4 regions of the Fodinicurvata halophila genome follow, and region 4 is predicted to be linked to each of the others. Evidence: riboswitches for the same ligand, from Rfam matches in the RefSeq annotation. Region 4 holds a riboswitch; each other region holds the start of a gene.
What was found. Region 4 has a riboswitch for cobalamin ahead of cobU (bifunctional adenosylcobinamide kinase/adenosylcobinamide-phosphate guanylyltransferase). Riboswitches for the same ligand answer to the same signal wherever they lie in the genome.
Positions count from the first base shown of each region.

Region 1: another riboswitch for cobalamin. It lies ahead of ACFOW6_RS05800 (HupE/UreJ family protein); the one in region 4 lies ahead of cobU (bifunctional adenosylcobinamide kinase/adenosylcobinamide-phosphate guanylyltransferase).
Region 2: another riboswitch for cobalamin. It lies ahead of ACFOW6_RS15075 (copper chaperone PCu(A)C); the one in region 4 lies ahead of cobU (bifunctional adenosylcobinamide kinase/adenosylcobinamide-phosphate guanylyltransferase).
Region 3: another riboswitch for cobalamin. It lies ahead of ACFOW6_RS00430 (TonB-dependent receptor plug domain-containing protein); the one in region 4 lies ahead of cobU (bifunctional adenosylcobinamide kinase/adenosylcobinamide-phosphate guanylyltransferase).

Region 1 covers NZ_JBHSCW010000003.1:207,549-211,334, reverse strand. The annotation lists gene ACFOW6_RS05810 (precorrin-8X methylmutase) at 1-210, opposite strand, end outside; gene ACFOW6_RS05805 (sirohydrochlorin chelatase) at 213-1,274, opposite strand; gene ACFOW6_RS05800 (HupE/UreJ family protein) at 1,322-1,936, opposite strand; cobalamin riboswitch at 2,021-2,188, opposite strand; gene ACFOW6_RS05795 (Hsp20 family protein) at 2,418-2,879, shown strand; gene ACFOW6_RS05790 (DUF1150 family protein) at 2,954-3,163, shown strand; gene ptsN (PTS IIA-like nitrogen regulatory protein PtsN) at 3,288-3,752, opposite strand; gene hpf (ribosome hibernation-promoting factor, HPF/YfiA family) at 3,770-3,786, opposite strand, start outside.
Region 2 covers NZ_JBHSCW010000010.1:1,414-5,199, forward strand. The annotation lists gene ACFOW6_RS15060 (hypothetical protein) at 1-304, shown strand, start outside; gene ACFOW6_RS15065 (ISL3 family transposase) at 319-1,146, shown strand; tRNA gene ACFOW6_RS15070 (tRNA-Ser) at 1,209-1,299, opposite strand; cobalamin riboswitch at 1,611-1,811, shown strand; gene ACFOW6_RS15075 (copper chaperone PCu(A)C) at 1,951-2,436, shown strand; gene ACFOW6_RS15080 (glycerophosphodiester phosphodiesterase family protein) at 2,619-3,350, shown strand; gene ACFOW6_RS15085 (sn-glycerol-3-phosphate import ATP-binding protein UgpC) at 3,364-3,786, opposite strand, start outside.
Region 3 covers NZ_JBHSCW010000001.1:76,953-80,738, reverse strand. The annotation lists RNA gene ssrA (transfer-messenger RNA) at 105-477, shown strand; gene ACFOW6_RS00435 (SspB family protein) at 547-1,065, shown strand; cobalamin riboswitch at 1,127-1,328, shown strand; gene ACFOW6_RS00430 (TonB-dependent receptor plug domain-containing protein) at 1,447-3,396, shown strand; gene ACFOW6_RS00425 (ABC transporter substrate-binding protein) at 3,401-3,786, shown strand, end outside.
Region 4 covers NZ_JBHSCW010000008.1:119,291-123,076, reverse strand. The annotation lists gene ACFOW6_RS14560 (ABC transporter ATP-binding protein) at 1-672, shown strand, start outside; gene ACFOW6_RS14555 (Tat pathway signal sequence domain protein) at 755-1,207, shown strand; cobalamin riboswitch at 1,229-1,434, shown strand; gene cobU (bifunctional adenosylcobinamide kinase/adenosylcobinamide-phosphate guanylyltransferase) at 1,534-2,094, shown strand; gene cobW (cobalamin biosynthesis protein CobW) at 2,091-3,140, shown strand; gene cobN (cobaltochelatase subunit CobN) at 3,171-3,786, shown strand, end outside.

The DNA of each region.
Region 1 (3,786 bases), on a different contig from region 4:
CTCCTGCAGGGCCCCGACACCGGCCTCCACCGCATGGTCGCTCACGCGGATATCCCCGGCCAGATCGACCATGCCGCAGGAATGGATCATGCGGATCGCCAGGGCATGGGCCGCCTGTGGCAGATGCTCGAGCACGGCTTCCCGACGCACGGTCGCAAAGGACTGCCGATAGATTGCCGCCGGATCGCGCAGATAGTCTCTCTGCGGCATGATCATCTGTCCTTCTGACCGTCTCCGGCATTGTCCTTCAGCGTGCGAGGGCCCAGAGGATGGTCGGCATGCGGATAGGGATGATGATGCCCGTGCCCGTGATCATGGCCATGATCGTGATGATGCCCATGGTCGTGACCATGGTGGTGATGATCGCCATGATGGTGATCGTTGTGGCTGTGTTCGCCGGACCCGATACCCTCCACATGATGATGGTGGCTTTCCTGCGGCAGTCCCACTTCCGACTCGAAACCGAGCACCTGTTCGCGGTACTTGCACATCTGGCAGTTCATGTTGTTGGCGCCTTCCAGGATCTCCTCCACGCGCGCGGCCATGGTGTTCAGGACCTGTGGGTGATCGTTCAGGTACGGGGCCTTGATGAACTTGATCTCGGGATGGCGCGCCGCCACGCGATCCGTGTGCTCGTAGATCCGCCGCACCAGGACACCGGTGAACAGGAAATAGGGGAAGACAATGATGCGCTTGAAACCCAGGCGCGCCGCATGCTCCAGGCCGGGCTCCACCAACGGAAAGGTGACCCCGGAATAGCAGGTCTCGGCCCAGCCGAACCCCATGCCCTCCCAGAGCATGCGCGTGACCTTGGAGACGTTGGAGTTGGCATCGGGGTCGGAAGCACCGCGTCCCACCACGACCAGCAGCGTGTCATGCCGGGAAACGCTGTCGTCTGCACCGTCCAGGGCTTCCTGGATCCGGTCGCCGGCCGCATGCAGCATCTTGAGGTCAATGCCCAGTTCCCGGCCGTAATTGATCTCCAGGCCGGGATGCTGTGCCTGATAGGTGTTCAGCACCGAAGGGATATCGTTCTTGGCATGACCGGCCGCGAACAGCATGCCCGGCACAGCCAGGATACGCTCCACCTGCTGCTCGCGCAGTTTGTCCAGGCCATCCCGAATCACCGGCCGCGCGAACTCCAGATAACCGTAATCCACCGGCCAATCCGGGAAGCGCCGGCGCATGTGATCCGCCAGCGTCGCGAATTCCGCCACGGCCTGCTCATCGCGGCTGCCATGTCCACAGACCATCAATCCCAGGCGCTCGGCCATCGTCTTCCTCCTGCTTTAACCGTCTTGCTGTTTGCGATTCCGGCGACTCAGATCTGTCCGCCGCCGAGCATCCAGGCACCGGCCACGGCCATGACGCCACCTGCCACGCGCATGGCCGGGGTGTAGGCCAGACGGCCGGACGTCATTCCGAGTGCGATCCCTGCGGCATGCAGGAGAGCCGTCGCCAGCAGGAAGCCCGCAATATAGGCGCCCGGCGCACCGCCGCCGGGCATTTCCACGCCGTGCGCATAGCCATGGAACACGGCGAAGAGGCCGACCAGGGCTGCGCCAACTTCCCAGCGCACACGCACTGCTGCCGCGATCAGGACGCCAAGGACCAGGACCGACAGGGCGATACCGCTCTCGGCCAGGGCAAACTGCCAGCCGGCAAGGCCTGCAGCACCGGCCACAGCCATGGCCAGTACAAACATGCTCGGGACACTCCACAGCGCTCGTCCTCCCAGAGAATAGGCCCAGATTCCGACAGCCACCATGGCCAGAAGATGGTCCAGTCCAGTGACAGGATGCGTGAGCCCGCTCATGAACGTGGCTCCGGCCTGCGTCTCGTGTCCCGGATGCGCGGCGACGACCGAGGCCAAAAGCATGGCCGGCAGAAAAACGATCAGGAAACGGGACGTCCTGCAAATTGCTGTTTGAATCATTCTATCCCCCTTGTTGAGCGCAGCCCGTCGGCTGCACGTTTGTACAAATGCGTATCGGCCTCCCGCTCTTGTGCGGAAGGCAACTCGATTCATCGTTTGGCGGCAGGCTGACTGACTTGCGCAATGTCGACGCTTTCCGCGGACAAGCGCTTACAGGTGCTGGAACAGTTCCGGACTTGACCCCCGGCTTGGGTCGGTCGCACCGGATTGCCTTTCATCCCCTGACGGGGAACCGTCCAATGTTGGCCTTACGGTAGAAAGACCATGGCAAAGGGTCAAGCACTGTGGCACCACAACATGTCGTATCCTGGCCGCAGAGACTCCACAAAAGCAGCGGCACGACACTTGAAGGTCGGCGATGATTTACCATTTCTTTTCACAAAGGCGCCATTCTGGGCCTTTTCGCGGCGGGCCGCGATAACGGACGCCGACGAAGCATCAACCAGCAACCTTGCTCAACTAAGAGGAGGCCGCTGTACTTATGAGCAGATCTTCCTATCTGAACTCCCCTCTGCTGCTCGGATTCGACCAGCTGGAGCGTGCAATCGACCGCATGCACAAGAACAGTGGGGATGGCTATCCTCCCTACAATGTCGAACAGGTGGATGAGACCCATCTGCGAATCACGCTGGCTGTGGCCGGCTTTTCCGAGGATGACCTGGAGGTGAAGCTGGAAAATAATCAGCTGAGTATCCGCGGGCGCCAGCCCGAGGAGGACAGCGAGCGAACTTTCCTGTATCGCGGCATAGCCTCTCGTCAGTTCCAGCGGAATTTCATGCTTGCGGACGGTATGGAGGTTAAGGGAGCCCGCCTTGACAACGGACTGCTTCACGTCGAGTTGAAGCGACAGATGGATGATGAAGTGGTTCGCACTATCAAGATCGAGCGCAAGCAGAGTTCGAAAAGCGCGGAACCCAGCACAATTGACCAGGAATCCGCCTGAACGACAGGCCGGAGAAGAAGGGGTCTGACGGTGAGAACACGACAGACCGCCTGTTATCAAAAGGTACTTGTATCATGCAGAACACGACTCACAGCGATCTGAAACAGCTGACCCAGGACGACTTCCTGTCATTCGGCGTCGATGATGTCGCCTATGTACGTCCATTCCAGGGTGCCATCGGCATCTTCGCGGCAGATGGTACGAAAATCGCTGTCATGGCTGATTTCGATGTTGCCTGTGCCGCTGTGCGCCAGAATGGCATGGAGCCCATGACCGTTCATTGATATCGCCGAAAAGCAGCAGGGGAATGCCGGGATCGAGTCGACATTCCCCTACTCAAGGCGCCCTCTGTCCGCAATGGCGTCACGCAAACCCCCTCCTTGGTGCAGAAGGTTATAGCCTGACAGGTCAGGCGGCGTGACTGGCCGCGGACTCGGTCAATATGGCATAGAGCCCATCCCGGCTCTCTGTCCCCCGCAGCTTGTCGCAGATCGTGCGGTCGCGCAGCAAACGCGAGACGCGCGCCAACGCCTTCAGATGATCCGCACCCGCCTTTTCCGGCGCCAGGAGCACACAGATCAGGTCGACGGGCTGTTCATCTATGGAATCGAACTCGACAGGGGTTTCCAGGCGCGCGAAGAGGCAGTGCAGGCGATCAAGCTCCGCCAGCTTGCCATGGGGAATCGCGATGCCATAACCGACACCCGTCGTTCCCAGACGTTCACGCTCGACCAGCACTTCGAAGATCGCTCTCTCGGGCTGGCCGGTAACGTCCGCAGCACGCTTGGCAAGCTCCTGCAAAGCCTGCTTCTTGCTTGTAACTCGCAATGCTGGAAGAACCCCTTCGGGGCTCAGCATATCGGCGATATCCATAACAATTTGTCCTGATGCTAACTGTCGCGGTTGC
Region 2 (3,786 bases), on a different contig from region 4:
TCAGCGGGTGGAGCGGCGGCGAGACATTCATGTCTGGGCCAGGCCCAAGGAGCGCCTGGCCTGCGTGCACTGCTTGCACACGGCGGTGCGGATCAAGGCCACCTACCGGCGTACGCTCAAGCACAGCCGCCAGGGCAACCAGCTGCTGGTGCTGCACTTGAGCGTGCCCAAGTATCATTGCCCGGGGTGCCAGCGTTATTTCCGTCACCGCTTTGCCGGCATTCGCCCGCGCCTGCGCGCCACCGAGGCCTATCGCCTGGAGGTCTTCGAGGCCCATGAGGGCGGGTCAGCCAGCGCAAGCTGACGACGACGCACGCGGTGGGCAGCGCCACGGTGGAGCGCTGGTATCAATTCTTCATCCGCCAGCGTGTCTCGGAGCTGTCCGGCCGGAGCTGTCCCCAGGTGCTGGGCATCGATGAGCACCTCTTCAGCCGCAAACAGGGCTACGCCACGAGCTTGGTGGATCTCAAGAACCATAAGGTGTTCGATGTGGTGCTGGGCCGTTCGGAGCCCAGCCTGCAGCGCTATCTCAGCCGCCTGCCGGGGCGCACGCAGGTCAGGCTGGTGGTGATGGATCTCTCCGAGACCTACCGCGCACTCGTGCGCCGGTACTTTCCCAACGCCCGGATCGTGGCCGATCGCTTCCATGTCGTCCACCTGGTCAACCAGCACTTCCTGAAGCTGTGGCAGCAGCAGGATCCCGAGGGCCGAAAGAACCGGGGGCTGCTCAGCCTGATGCGGCGCCATCAGTGGACGCTGAAGGCCGACCAGCAGCAGCGTCTGGCGCAGTATCTGGAGGAGCGTCCGGTGCTCAAGGCCCTCTACGCGGCCAAGCAGCGCCTGATGCGGTTCCTGCTGATGAAGACCCTGAATGCCAAACGCGCCAAAAAGGTCCTGCCGCGCTTCCTGGCGCTCCTCGAGCAGTTTGACAAGAGCCCGGCCAAAGCCCTGGCCACGACGCTCCGCTCCTGGCTCGAGCCGATTGTCCGAATGTGGCGGTTTTCCAAATCCAACGGCATCACCGAGGGCTTCCATACCAAGATGGAGATGATCTCGCGCCGCGCCTTCGGATTCAGGAATTTCGAGAATTACCGCATGAGGGTGCTCGCCCTCTGCGGGTGGAATGGTATAATCAACCGGGTCTGATGAATGCCCATCCCCCGTTCATGGGGAAGAACCAAAAAATAACATAAAATCAATTAGTTATCTGGCGGAGAGGGAGGGATTCGAACCCTCGGTAGGGGGTTACCCTACAACGGTTTTCGAGACCGCCCCGTTCGACCGCTCCGGCACCTCTCCGCGTGTCTGGTCGCCGGGCTGTGTGGCAGCCTGTGCGCGACCCGGTCGAGCAGGCGCGGAACCTAGCGCAAGCGCCCGGCTCCTGCAACCCGATCCTGGCTGCGTTCTTGCGGGCGTGGGCTACCTGCCCGTCCCCGATGTAGGCGCTCGACCGGGCCTTTGCCAACCCCCTGCACAGGCGGGTCGTTGCGTCCGCCTCCCGCCTGGTGCCCGGCCGGCGTGGCCCGGGAGGCCGGGGGGGCGGGAAGCCACACGCCGTTGCCCCGACTGGGCTGGACATCCCGGGGGCGTTCTGTAATTCTCCTTCCGCGTCATGGTTTTTCGACGGGCCGGAGTCGGTCTTCGTCCTGTCGGAAATGAAAAGGGAACCCGGTGCGAAGCCGGGGCTGCCCCCGCAACTGTGAGCGGTGCGGTTTCCGTCGCGAAAGTCACTGGCTGCCGGAGATGAAGAGGCGGCCGGGAAGGCAAGACGGTGGGACCGGACAAGCCGCAAGTCAGGAGACCTGCCATGACGGACACGATATTCATCCGACCGGGACGGGGTGTGTCCGGAACAAGGAGACTGGATCTGCGCCTGACGGCGTTTCACTTCCTGGCCCTACTCCCTATTTCAGGTCGCTGTTCGCAATAGAAGACCGGAGTACAAGACCCATGCGCATTCTCATCCTGACCGTCTTCCTGGCCCTTGCCGGAAGTGTATCCGCCGCCTTCGCCCATCACGACGGCGAGCGCTCGGCGGCCAAGAACATGGTCGTCAGCCATGCCTGGACCGTGGAGAACGCAGCCAACGCCCACGCCAACGCCGTCTACCTGACCCTGGAGAACACCGGCGGCGAGGACGACCGCCTGGTCGGCGCCGAGGTGGATTTCGCCAATGCCACCAGCTTCCGGGCGCCGGTTATGGACGACGAGGGCAGCTACAGCATGCGCCAGGTCGAGGCCATCGGCGTCGCGGCCGGCGAGTCGGTGACCCTGCAGCCCGGCGGTGCGCAGATCGTGCTGGAAGACCTGCAGGGCGAGTATCGCGCCGGCGATCACTTCCACATGACCCTGACCTTCGAGAAGGCCGGCTCGGTCGAGGTCGAGGTTGTGGTCGAGGACATGGACGAAGCCGAGACCGATACGCCGAGCAGCTGAGCTCTCGCGCCCGCCGACGCGGAGATCGAAGCCCCGTTCCCGATCCCGAGGAACGGGGCTTTTTCATGGGAGCGCCGTGCTCACGGCATGGACCCGGGGCAAGGGCTGTGATAGCTCCTGTATCCGAAGCGCACCGTCGAGCGGACGGGGAACGCAAGACGAGAGGGGGGACGACCCGAACAATGAAGAAACTGCCCAAGATCATCGGCCACCGCGGGGCTGCCGGCCTGGCGCCCGAGAACACGCTGGCGGGCTTTCGCAGGGCCGTGGATTTCGGCGTGCGCATGATCGAGCTGGATGCCAAGCTGACGGCCGACGGCGAGGTGATCTGTTTCCACGACGAGACCCTCGAGCGCACCACGAGCGGCCAGGGCGCCGTGGCAGAGACACCCTACGCCGAGATCGCCGAGCTGGACGCCGGGCGCTGGTTCGCCCCGGAGTTCGCGGGCACGCGCGTGCCGCTGCTCTCGGAGGCGCTTGCCTATTTCCGCGCGGCGGGCATTGCGGCCAATGTCGAGATCAAGCCCTGCCCCGGACGTGAGACGGAAACGGCGCTCAAGACCCTGGAGGTCCTGGACGCCCACTGGTCGGACGCGGACCCCCTGATGGTGATCTCCAGCTTCCAGCGTGTCTGCCTGGACCTGGCCCAGCAGCATGCGCCGCACTGGAAGCGCGCCCTGCTGACCCATCATTTCGAGGAAGGCTGGAAGCAGGCGGTGCGCGAGCTCGAGGCCTACAGCGTGCACGGCAACTTCGCCGCCTTCGGCAAGACGCACGCCATGGACGTCCAGCTGCTGGGCGCGCAGGCGGCGGCCTATACGGTGAACGACGTGGAGACCACCAAGATCCTGTTCTCGGCCGGGGTCGATTCGATCATCACCGACCGTCCCGACATCCTGGCGGCTTGGCTGTAAGGGGCGTGTTCGGTCAGCCCCCGGTCTTCCGGACTTCGTAATAGAGGCTGCGTCCGCTTTCCTGATCGAAGAGATGCAGCTTGCGCGGCCGGAAGGCCAGGTGCGCGACCTCTCCCTTGGCGACCTCCGGCACGCCGGACAGGCGCGCGACCACCGGCATGTCGATCTGCGGAATCTGGCCGTGCAGCAGGGTGTCGGCGCCCAGCACCTCCACTAGGTCCACAGAGAGCGGCAGGCTGGCCTCTTCGGGACTTTCCTGGGTCAGGTGCAGGTCTTCCGGCCGCAGCCCGACCATGACCGGGCGATCCGCCTGGATCTCCTCGGTGGCCTCGGGCAGCGGAATGCTGAAGTCCTCGCCGATGTTGACCGACTGCCGGTCGGCGTTGATCCGGCCCTCGACGAAGTTCATGGCGGGCGAGCCGATGAAGCCGGCCAC
Region 3 (3,786 bases), on a different contig from region 4:
GAATCCGGAGTCGCTTTTCGCGGGTGCCGGGATCATAACGCAGTCCCCCGGAAAATCCCATGGCGAGTTCCGGCAAAAGAGATTCCGGGTAAATCCCGCAAGGTGCTCTTTTGTTGAGAGAAGAAAAGGCCTATATAGATGTATGCCGGGCAACCGGCTATGGCGCTAAACGGCCATGTGGAATAAGCGCAGTGGACCCGGGGGCAGTACCCGGCGCCTCCACCAATTCAAGCCACCCGCAGCCAGATGCGCGGGTGGCCTTATGGGGGCGAAACAGGATCGACACGCGTGGTAAAGATATGGTCGGCGCCCGGCATGGTACCGCCGTTATCGGGCCATCATAATAGTTGCCAACGACAACTATGCTGAGGCTCGCCTCGCCGCGTAATCTGCGGTCGGGCGAACCGACTTAAAGTCCTGGGCAATCAGCCGCTCAGGCGGGGTTTGGGGCGCACCTGGCAACAGAAGCGCCCCGCTTTCAAGCGCCTGCGCTTCACGTCCCGGCGGGAATGACGACAGCAATGACCAGGGGAGGTCGCTCGACCCATGAGCGATGAAATATTACGCTACGATCTGATGGTGGAAAACGCATTGCGCGGCGTGGTTCGTGCCGCGCTTCAGGAGGCGACCACCGAAGGGCTTCCGGGCGAGCATCATTTTTATATCACCTTCCTGACGGAACACGAGGGCGTGCAGATCCCCGATCGCCTGAAGGATCGCTATCCGGAAGAGATGACGATCGTGCTGCAGCACCGCTTCTGGGACCTCGAGGTCGGGGAGGACAAATTCTCCGTTACCCTGACCTTCAACGAGATCCCCGAGAACCTGATCATCCCCTACGAGGCCGTGACGGCCTTTGCCGATCCCAGCGTGCGATTCGGGCTGCAGTTTGGCAACGCCATCGAAAGCGATGAAGAAATCGAGATGAACAATCCCCTGGACGAGGATATGCCCCAGCAGGCACCTGTCCAGGACGAGCAGGGCCAGGCGGCCCAATCCGACGAGCCGGGTGAAAGCGCCGGCGAGAAGGTCGTTACGCTGGATCAGTTCCGGAAGAAGAACTGAAGTCGACCAGGCGACCTTCGCTCTGATCCGAAGAAATAGCTGGATCGGGCAGTGCGAATCCCCTACAAGCCCAAGTGACGGTTCCCATTCGGGATCAAAAGGGAACGCGGTGCGGGTGTCTATTCATCCAAGTCCGCGGCTGCCCCCGCAACTGTAAGCGGCGAGTGCTTCGTCGATACGCCACTGGACTCTCGGGGTCCGGGAAGGTGACGAAACAACCATGACCCGCAAGCCAGGAGACCTGCCGTCAGTCGTGGTCACACGCGAGCACACCGGGCGGGGGTTCCTGGTGCCGGACGAACCGCAGATCCTTATCTGAAAGCTGCGGAGAGACCTCGTTCGCGGTGACGTGCCACTGGCAAATCGCCCGAGGTCCTTGAAATGCTTTCAGTCTTTTCCGGCCGTCCCGGCCGTCATTTCCGCTTCTTCAGTCTTGCGCTTCTGTCCTTCGCCAGTCTCGGGGCTCCGCCCAGCCTGGCCCAGGATGAATCTTCCGAGATCCTCCAGGAACCGCTGCAACTGGATGATATTTCCGTAACTGCAAACATGGTTCCCACGGAGAAAAGCAAGGTGGGCAGCTCCGTGACGCGCTTCACGGGCGAGGAGCTGGAAGAACGCCGGACCCGGCTTGTGTCCGATGTCCTGCGCGAAGTGCCCGGCGTGGCCGTCAACCGCACCGGCCCTGTGGGGCAGTTGACCCAGGTGCGCATTCGCGGATCCGAGGGCAACCAGACGCTGGTCCTGATCGACGGCATGCGCGTCAACGACCCCTCGGCGGGCTCGGAGTTCGATTTTGCCCATCTTCTGGCCGAGGAGGTCGAGCGGGTCGAGGTCCTGCGTGGCCCGCAGAGTGCGCTCTATGGTTCGGACGCCTTGGGAGGCGTCATCAATATCGTGACACGCAGCGGCTCACGCGAGCCCGAAGCGCGGATCAAAGCCGAGGGAGGCTCCTTCAATACGGCATTGGGCCATGCCTCCTTCAGCGACGGCGGCGAGAAATACGACTATATCGTCAGTGGCACCGGCTTCCGTACCAAGGGCACCTCGGTGGCGGACAAGCGCAACGGTCATGACGAAGCCGACGGCTACGAAAACCTGACAGGCTTCGCGAAGATGAACCTGAGGCCGGTGGACAATTTCGAATTCTCCTTTGTCGGGCGCTTCGTCGATTTCGACTCCCAGGGGGATGAGGAGATCGCCGGGGTTGGCGCTGTCGACGGGGACGGCAGTACGGAAGGCACTCAAGTCTACACCCGGGCCCAGGGACGTCTGAACCTGCTGGACGACAGGTGGGAACAGACGCTGGGACTGTCCTATGTCCGTCATCGGCGGGATTATCTGGACGACGGCGATGTCACCAGTCACTACGAGGGCGAGACCCGGCGCATCGATTACCAAAGCGATTTCTCCTTCGAGACCCCCAGCCTGCTCGACGCCTCACACGTGGCGACCTTCGCAATCCAGCACGAGGACAGAGCCGCCATCTCGGAGAGTGCCTTCTCCACCTTTGATCGTGATATCTCCTCCACCGGCTTCGTCGGCCAGTATCAGGCAACCCTGTTCGAGAGACTGACGCTGACGGGCAGTTTGCGCCATGATCGAAACGAGTTGTTCGAAGATACGAACACCTATCGCGCCACGGCGGCCTTCTCGATCTTCGAAACAGGCACGAAACTGCGCGCCTCCTATGGGACCGGCGTCAAGAATCCGACCCTGTTCGAACTTTATGGCTACACGAATACCTATCGCGGCAATCCGGACCTGGAGCCGGAAGAGGCCAGGGGCTGGGATGTCGGTTTCGACCAGAACTTCTGGAACAGCCGTGCGATGCTTGATGCGACCTATTTCGAACAGAGGATCGACAACCTGATTCAGGGGACAGGAGAGAGCTCGATCAACCTGTCCGGCGAGACGAAAGTGCGCGGCGTGGAACTGGGACTCACGGCCGAGGTTCTGGAGAACCTGACCGCTCGCGCCTCCTATACCTATACCCATGGAGAGGATGCGGCGGGCGAGGAACTCGTGCGCCGACCGAAGCACCTGGCCAGCCTGAACCTGAACTACCGCTTTCTGGAGGACCGCGCCAATCTCAACCTGGGCGTGATCTACAACGGCGATCAGAAGGATTGGGCCTTCAATTCCGATTGGACGCGCCGGCCGGTGGATATGCAGGACTATGTCCTGGTCAATCTGGCTGCTTCCTATCGGCTGAACGAGAACGCCGAGATCTATGGCCGCGTGGATAACCTGCTGAATGAGGAGTATCAGGAGGTCTATAGCTACGGAACGCCGGGCCGTGCCGGGTATGCCGGCATACGCCTGAGGTTCTGAGGCGATGCGGGCGCGCTTTCTCCCTCTCCTGTTACTTCTCCTGTGGGCGGGCACGTCTGCATCCGCGGATGCAGATGCCCCCTCACGGGTTGTCTCGCTCAATCTCTGCGCCGACGAACTGGTGCTCAGGCTGGCGGACAGGGAGGATGTGGCGTCGGTCACATGGCTCGCGCATGACCCGAGCATTTCCAATGTGGCCTGGCAGGCCTCCCAGGTAGGGGTCAATCATGGCCTGGCCGAGGAAATCGTGCCTTTGGCGCCAGATCTCGTGTTTGCCGGGGTTCATACCACGCGGACCACTGTTGCTTTCCTGAAAGGCGCGGGAATTCCGGTGGTGGAACTGGGCGTGCCGCAAAGCCTGGACGCGGTCTATGCCCAGATTCAAAAGGT
Region 4 (3,786 bases):
ACCGTCCTGGTCGGCCCGTCTTCTTCAGGGAAGTCTGTCCTCATCAAGTGCCTGTTGGGCCTGTTGGAGCCCGACGGTGGCGACGTCCAGGTGGAAGGACGTTCCCTGGATGATTTATCCCGCGCGGAGAGAGAGCGCCTGGACGACCGAATCGGCGTGGTGTTCCAGCAGAATGCGCTCTTCGACAGTCTTCCGGTCTGGGAGAATGTCGCTTTTCGCCTTCTCAACCGCGGCGAGGTTTCTCGCCAGGAGGCGCGGGAGGTGGCGCGCGAAAAACTGGGCCTGTTCGGCCTGAGCTCCCAGGTGGGCGAGCGCTATCCGGCTGAGCTGTCAGGCGGCATGCAGAAGCGCGTTGCCCTGGCTCGGGCCTTCGCCATGAACCCCGACATCCTGATCCTCGATGCTCCGACCGATGGGTTGGACCCGATCATGACCAGGCATACCAATTCCCTCATCCGCCGGATTGTCCAAGAGCATCAGGTCACGGTCTTCAGTATCATGACGGAGATGTCTTCGGCCTTGGAATTTTACGACGATCTGGCCATGCTGTATGACGGTCGGATCATTTGGAATGGGTCGACCGAGGCAGCTCGCCAAGCTTCGGAGTCACATCTGAGGCAGTTGCTGGAAGGGCGCTCGGAGGGTCCCATCGGCATGGCGGTCCATGCCTGAGAGGTGCTTTTGACAAATGCCCGGAGGTGTCCTGCCGGGGGAGCACTGGAGAAGTGAAACAACAGCAAGCGGGAGGCAGAGAATGAAGCGAAACAAACTGCTGGCCATGGCGTTGTCCGGGCTTGTAACGGGGGGCTTGGCCATGAGCGCCGCAGCCCAGGACGATATGGAAGAGGCGGCGCCGGCAGAAGGTGTCACGCTGGAGCTCAACAAGCTGGAACAGGTCGACCAGACCTGCCGGGCCTATATGCTGTTCAAGAATGACAGCGGCAGCGACTTCGATCAGTTCCGGCTCGATCTGGTCCTGTTCGATGCGGAGGGCGTGATCAGCCGCCGCATCGCCATCGAGGCAGCTCCCCTGGAGACGGGACGTTCGACGGTCAAGTTCTTCGATTTCTCCGAGCAGCAGTGCGCCGATATCGATCGCATGCTGGTCAATGGTGTTTCGCCCTGTGCCGATGCTTCCGGCGAACGGGAGGACTGTGCCGATATCCTGGAGCTCGCCAATCGCACAGAGGTCGAATTCTATCAGTAAGAGTCGTTGACTTCCCTGAGGGGGACTTCCTAAGGTTAAGGCAGGATTATCGGGAGAGGGAACGCGGTGCGGTCGGAAGACTCCGGCCAAGGCCGTGGCTGCCCCCGCAACTGTAAACGGCGAGTCCGGCGCGACGACAAGAGGCCACTGGTGAATGCATCGGGAAGGCCAGGAGCGTCGGACGATGACCCGTGAGCCAGGAAACCTGCCCGAAAGTCTGCATTTGAACGCCGGGCGGGGTGCACCGGCGGCGCCGGACTCCAGCCTTTCCTTCAAAGCTGCACCGCGTCGCCTGTCCTGCCTGAGGGACAGGAGACTCCAGCGGCATGTCAGCCATCGAGAAGGAAGCTCTGCAGTTGCCACCCCTGACATTGGTGCTGGGGGGCGCGCGCTCGGGCAAGAGCCGCCATGCAGAGAGCTTGATCGAGGCTGAGGGCACGAGCTGTGCCTATATCGCGACCGCCCAAGCTTTCGACGCGGAAATGGAGGCGCGCATTGCCGCCCATCGCGCGCGTCGGGGAGCGCAATGGACGACGTTCGAGGCCCCGATGGCACTGGGGGAGGTCCTCCAGTCCGCCGATGTTGCAGGACGTCCTGTCCTGGTGGATTGTCTCACGCTCTGGCTCAGCAATCTGATGCTGGAGGATCGCGACGTCATGCGCGAGATCGGCGGCCTGCTGGCATTGCTACCGAATCTTGACGCTCCTCTGGTCATGGTTTCCAACGAGGTCGGTCTCGGCATCGTGCCCGACAATGCGCTGGCGCGGTCCTTCCGCGATCATGCCGGATATCTCAATCAACAATTGGCTGCCGCCGCCGATCAGGTGGTCTTCCTGGCAGCCGGCCTACCGCTCACTCTCAAAACCCCGGAAGGGACAGACAGATGAAAGATCTCGCGAAGATACCTGCCACCGTGATCACGGGTTTCCTGGGGGCGGGAAAGACCACCCTGATCCGCTCGCTGCTTGAGAACGCCGGCGGGCGCCGTCTGGCCCTGGTCATCAACGAGTTCGGAGACGTTGGCGTTGACGGGGAAATCCTGAAGGGCTGCGGCGTCGAAGGCTGCAGCGACGATGACGTGCTGGAGCTGGCCAACGGCTGTATCTGCTGCACGGTGGCCGACGACTTCCTGCCGACAATCCAGAAGCTGATCGATCGCCCGGACCCGCCCGATCACATCATCATAGAGACCTCGGGGCTGGCCTTGCCCAAGCCCCTGGTGAAGGCCTTCGGTTGGCCGGACGTGCGCAATCGCGTGACGGTGGACGGGGTCGTTGCCGTGGTCGACGGTCCTGCCGTAGAGGCCGGAGTGTTCACCAGTTCGCTTGACGCTGTGCAGGCCCAGCGCCAGGCAGACCCGGCGCTTGATCATGAAAGCCCGCTGGAAGAACTGTTCGAGGAGCAGCTCAGCTGTGCCGACCTGGTGGTGGTCAACAAGCGCGACCTGCTGGATGAGGACGGCTATCGCAAAGTGCTGGAAACCACCCACGGCTATCTGCGCAAGGGCGTGCCGGCCGTGGCCGCCACGCAAGGCCATCTGGACCCGCGCGTGCTACTAGGACTGGGCGCTGGCGCCGAGGACGACCTGGACAGCCGTCCCTCGCACCATGATGGCGATGACGATCATGATCACGACGATTTCGAGTCTTTCGTGGTGGAGTTGGGGGAATGCGAATCCCCGCAGGCCCTGCTCGATCTCGTGACTCCGCTTTCGGCGCGCTTCGGCGTCTTGAGGGTGAAGGGATTTGCCGCGATTGCCGGCAAGGAGATGCGCCTGGTGGTGCAGGGTGTCGGTCCCCGTTTCCAGCATTACTTCGATCGCGACTGGCGGGAGGCCGAGCCACGGACCACACGCCTGGTCATTATCGGCGAGACGGGACTGGACGAGAGCGCCATCCGGAACGCCCTGGCGCGCGAACAGGCCGCCGCCTGAACGGCGACAAGACAGGGACAGGCAACAATCATGCACCTTCTGGCGGCACAGCCCGGCCGGGTTTCCGATGGCAGTGAGGCTGTGGATCTCGGCCAGACGCCCGGAGACATCGTCTTTCTATCGGCCGCCGACACGGAACTGGCCAGTCTGTCCACGGCGTGGGGGGAACTGGCGGAACCAGGACTCAGCCTGCGTCTGGCCAACCTGATGCAGCTCAGTCACCCCATGTCGGTGGATCTCTATCTGGAGCAGGTCGTGGAAGAGGCGCGGCTGGTCGTTGTACGTGTGCTCGGTGGGCGCGGCTATTGGTCCTATGGCGTCGAGCAGCTGGAAGCTCTGGCACGCGAACGGGATGTGTCGCTGGCGCTGCTGCCCGGGGATGACAAGCCGGACCCGGACCTTATGAAGGGCAGTACGCTCGGGGAAGAGGCCTGTACGCGTCTGTGGCAGTACTGTATCCACGGCGGGCCGGAGAACGCCCGCAACCTGTTGGCCTACGCCTGCAGCCTGCTGGAGGTCGAGCGCAGCTGGAAAGAGCCGGCGCCCTTGCTGCGGGCCGGACCCTATTGGCCGGGACTGGAACAACCTGACCTGGACCGCCTGAAGGCCGAGTGGATCGAGGGGGCGCCGGTTGCGGCCATCGTCT